2 regions of the Microbispora sp. ATCC PTA-5024 genome follow, and region 2 is predicted to be linked to the other one. Evidence: predicted binding sites of a transcription regulator. Region 2 holds the regulator's gene; the other holds the start of a gene.
What was found. Region 2 encodes HspR, which represses chaperone genes until heat shock. Its sites were predicted from a motif close to ANTTGAGTCNNNNNGACTCAANT; they were not measured.

Region 1 (2,460 bases), on a different contig from region 2:
CCGGCCGACACCTGGAGCTGGACGACCAGGAGGAAGAACACCAGGCCCATCGCCGCGTACATGACAAGGGTCACGACGTTGACCGCGGTGAAGACGCGCGAGGCGAAGACCCCCACCGGGACCAGCGCGTCCGGCGAGCGCCGGGTCTCCACGATCACGAAGCAGGCGGCCAGGACGAGCCCCGCCGCGAGGGGTAGCAGTCCGTCGCCCGCGAGGATCAGGCCGTACGTCAGCCCGGCGAGCGCGGGCGCGGCGAGGACGGTCCCGAGCACGTCGAAGCGGCCGTGCGGCCCGGCGTCGCGGGTCTCGGGCACGTGGCGGGCGGCCACGCCGACCACGACGGCCGCGAGCGGCAGGTTGAGCAGGAACACCCACCGCCAGCCGGCGGTCTCGACCAGCCAGCCGCCGAGCAGCGGCCCTACGGCCGCGGCGACGCCGCCGAGCCCGGACCAGGCGCCGACGGCGCGGGGCCGGTCGTCCGGGACGAAACTGGCCTGGATGATCGCGAGCGAGCCGGGGATCAGCAGCGCGCCGCCGATGCCCTGGAGCGCCCGGGCGAACACGAGCACCGCGATGTCGGGCGCGAGCCCGCACAGCGCGGAGGCGAGCGCGAACCAGGCCACGCCCACCACGAAGATCTTCCGCCGTCCCAGCCGGTCGCCCAGCGACCCGCCGAGCAGGATCAGGGACGCCATCGTGAGGGTGTAGGCGTTGACGGTCCACTGGAGGCCGGACATCCCGGCGTGGAGATCGCGGCCGAGCGCGGGGAGGGCGACGTTGACGACCGTTCCGTCGAGGGTGGCGATGCCCGACCCGAGGACCGTGGTGAGCAGCACCCACCGGCCGGTGCCCGACGCTAGTCGGATATGTCCGGTATCCATATGGGTCATCCTGCGGCATCCGCGAGGGTGCTTCCGCCCGTCGTCCGGCGACGATTACACGATTACGATCGCTCACAGCGAACGGGCGCAAATCAGGGAACACGATCACACTCCTGTTAGTTGAGTCGGCATAACTCAACCTTTGGAGTTCGCATGTCACAGATCCTTCCCGTCCTTCCGCTGGACGACGAGGTCGTCCTGCCCGGCATGGTGGTTCCTCTTGATCTGTCGGCCTCCGAGGTCCGGGCCGCCATCGAGGCCGCGCGGGCCAGCGGCGAGAGCCGGGTGCTCCTCGTGCCCCGCGTGGACGGCCGGTACGGCGCCATCGGCGTCGCCGCCGTCGTCGAGCAGGTCGGGCGGCTGCCCGGCGGCGAGCCGGCCGCCGTGGTCCGCGGCGTCGACCGCATGCGGGTCGGCACCGGCACCACCGGCCCGGGCGCGGCGCTCTGGGTGGAGGCCACGGTGCTGGACCAGGTCGCCGTCGGCTCCCGGGCCGAGGACCTGGTCAAGGAGTACAAGGCCCTGACGACCACGATCCTGCAGAAGCGCGGGGCGTGGCAGGTTGTCGACGCGGTCAACCAGATGGAGGACCCGGCGGTGCTGGCCGACAGCGCGGGCTACGCGCCGTGGCTGTCCACGCCGCAGAAGCTCCTGCTGCTGGAGACCCTCGACCCGGCCGAGCGGCTCGACAAGCTCGTCGGCTGGGCGCGCGACCACCTGGCCGAGCTGGACGTCGCGGAGACCATCCGCAAGGACGTCCAGGAGGGCATGGAGAAGCAGCAGCGCGAGTTCCTGCTCCGCCAGCAGCTCGCGGCCGTCCGCAAGGAGCTGGCCGAGCTGAACGGCGACCCCTCCGACGAGGAGGAGGACTACCGGTCCCGCATCGAGGCGGCCGACCTGCCCGAGAAGGTGCGCGTGGCCGCGCTCAAGGAGGTCGACAAGCTGGAGCGGACGTCCGACCAGTCGCCCGAGACCGGCTGGATCCGCACCTGGCTCGACACGCTGCTCGACATCCCGTGGAACGTGCACACGACCGACGAGTACGACATCGCCGGCGCCCGGGCCGTGCTGGACGCCGACCACACCGGGCTCGACGACGTGAAGGACCGCATCGTGGAGTACCTCGCGGTCCGCAAGCGCCGGGCCGACCAGGGCCTGGGCGTCGTCGGCGGGCGCCGCAGCGGCGCCGTGCTCGCGCTGGCCGGTCCTCCCGGAGTCGGCAAGACCTCGCTCGGCGAGTCGGTCGCCCGGGCCATGGGCCGGACGTTCGTCCGCGTCGCCCTCGGCGGCGTGCGGGACGAGGCGGAGATCCGCGGCCACCGGCGCACCTACGTCGGCGCGCTGCCGGGCCGCATCGTCCGCGCGATCCGCGAGGCCGGCTCGATGAACCCGGTCGTGCTGCTCGACGAGATCGACAAGGTCGGCGCCGACTACCGGGGCGACCCGACGGCCGCCTTGCTGGAGGTGCTCGACCCGGCGCAGAACCACACGTTCCGCGACCACTACCTGGAGGTCGAGCTCGACCTCAGCGACGTGCTGTTCCTGGCCACGGCCAACGTCCTGGAGCAGATCCCCGGGC
Region 2 (2,460 bases):
GGTCTCCGAGGCCTACGACGTGCTGTCCGACACCAAGCGCCGCAAGGAGTACGACGAGGCCCGCACGCTCTTCGGGTCGGGCCTCGGCGGCTACGCCGGCACGGGCGCACAGCGCGGCGGCGGCTTCAACTTCGACTTCGGCGACCTGTTCGGCGGCAGCGGCGGCGGGACCGGCGGCGGTGAGCGCATCGGCGACCTGTTCGGCGGGCTGTTCAACCGGGGCGGCGGGACGCGCACCACGACCACCTCGCGGCCGCGGCGCGGCCAGGACATCGAGTCCGAGGTCACGCTCGGCTTCGGCGAGGCGGTCGACGGCACCACGGTGTCCCTCAGGCTGACGAGCTCGTCGGCCTGCGCCGCCTGCGGCGGCACCGGCGCCAAGGCCGGCACCACGCCGCGGGTCTGCCCGACCTGCGAGGGCACGGGCGCGGCCAGCCGCAACCTCGGCAACTTCGCCTTCTCCGAGCCCTGCCGCGACTGCCGCGGCCGCGGCCTCGTGGTCGACGACCCCTGCCCGGTCTGCGAGGGCAGCGGCCGGGGCAAGAGCACCCGCACGATCCAGGCCCGCATCCCGGCCGGGGTGGGCGACGGGCAGCGCATCCGGATCAAGGCCAAGGGGGCGCCCGGCGAGAACGGCGGCCCGGCCGGCGACCTCTACGTGCTGGTCCACGTGAAGCCGCACCCGGTGTTCGGCCGCAGCGGGGAGAACCTCACCGTGACCGTGCCGGTCGCCTTCCCGGAGGCGGCGCTCGGCGCCGAGATCAAGGTGCCGACGCTCAAGGGCATGCCGGTGACCCTGCGGATTCCCGAGGGCACCCCCAACGGGCGCACGTTCCGGGTCCGCGGCCGCGGCGCCGCGCGCAAGGACGGGACGAAGGGCGACCTGCTGGTCACCGTGCAGGTGGCGGTGCCCCAGAACCTCGACGACAAGGCCCGGGCCGCTCTGGAGGAGTTCAGGGACGCCACCGAGGGCCCCGACCTACGCGAAGAGCTGATCAAGCAGGCCAGAAGCGAGTGAGCCGATGGATGCGAACTTTTTCGATCTTTCCGATGACACACCCGTATACGTGATCTCGGTGGCCGCCCAGCTCTCCGGGCTGCACCCGCAGACCCTCCGCCAGTACGACCGGCTCGGCCTCGTCAGCCCCGGCCGTACGGCGGGCCGCGGGCGGCTCTACTCAACGCGGGACATCGTGCTGCTGCGCGAGGTCCAGCGGCTGTCCCAGGAGCACGGCATCAACCTCGCCGGAATCAAGCGCATCCTCGAGCTCGAGACCGAGAACATGCGTCTGCGGGAGGAGGTCGCCCGGCTCAGGGGCGAGCTCACCATGATGAGGGCGCTGGTCCGCTACGAACTGCCGCCCGCGTAACGTCGCGAATCGAGGCATCGAACACATATGGACTACAAACTCACGCAGAAGAGCCAGGAGGCTCTGTCGGGGGCGGTCCGCCGCGCGGCCGCCGAGGGCAATCCCGAGGTCGCGCCCGCCCACCTGTTCGCGACCATGCTGACCCAGACCGGCGGCATCGCCGTACCGCTCCTTGAGGCGGTCGGCGCCGACTGGAAGCGGCTGCGCGTCCAGACCGAGGAGCTGCTCGACCGCCTGCCCAAGGCGCAGGGCTCCACGGTGAGCGCGCCGTCCAGCTCCCGGCAGCTCCTCACCGTGCTCAACACGGCCGCCCAGCGTGCCAAGCAGCTCGAGGACGAGTACGTCTCGACCGAGCACCTGCTGGTCGGGCTCGCCGCGGACGGCGGCCAGGTGGCCGACCTGCTCAAGGCCGAGGGCGCCACCCCCAACGCCCTGCTGGAGGCGTTCGAGAAGGTCCGCGGGCACGCCCGGGTCACGAGCGAGACGCCCGAGGACACCTACCAGGCGCTGGAGAAGTACGGCGTCGACCTCACCGAGCGGGCCCGGTCCGGCAAGCTCGACCCGGTCATCGGCCGGGACGGCGAGATCCGCCGCGTGGTCCAGGTGCTGTCGCGCCGCACCAAGAACAACCCCGTGCTGATCGGCGAGCCCGGCGTCGGCAAGACGGCCGTCGTCGAGGGCCTCGCCCAGCGCATCGTGGCCGGCGACGTGCCGGAGAGCCTGCGCAACAAGCGCCTCGTCGCGCTCGACCTGGGCGCGATGGTCGCCGGCGCCAAGTACCGCGGCGAGTTCGAGGAGCGCCTCAAGTCCGTGCTCAACGAGATCAAGGAGAGCAACGGCCAGATCGTCACGTTCATCGACGAGCTGCACACGATGGTCGGCGCCGGGGCGGCCGAGGGCGCGATGGACGCCGGCAACATGCTCAAGCCCATGCTGGCCCGCGGCGAGCTGCGCATGATCGGCGCCACCACGCTCGACGAGTACCGCGAGCGCATCGAGAAGGACCCCGCGCTCGAGCGGCGGTTCCAGCAGGTCTACGTCGGCGAGCCGACGGTCGAGGACACGATCGCGATCCTGCGCGGGCTGAAGG

Region 1: a site for HspR is predicted at 1,000-1,022, ahead of lon (endopeptidase La). Genes of this name have one in related genera too.

What each region holds. Positions count from the first base shown of each region.
Region 1 is NZ_KI866522.1:996,154-998,613, reverse strand. Features, by position in the region: gene MPTA5024_RS04510 (MFS transporter) at 1-881, opposite strand, end outside; gene lon (endopeptidase La) at 1,035-2,460, shown strand, end outside.
Region 2 is NZ_KI866523.1:1,313,296-1,315,755, reverse strand. Features, by position in the region: gene dnaJ (molecular chaperone DnaJ) at 1-1,018, shown strand, start outside; gene MPTA5024_RS18580 (heat shock protein transcriptional repressor HspR) at 1,068-1,370, shown strand; gene clpB (ATP-dependent chaperone ClpB) at 1,398-2,460, shown strand, end outside.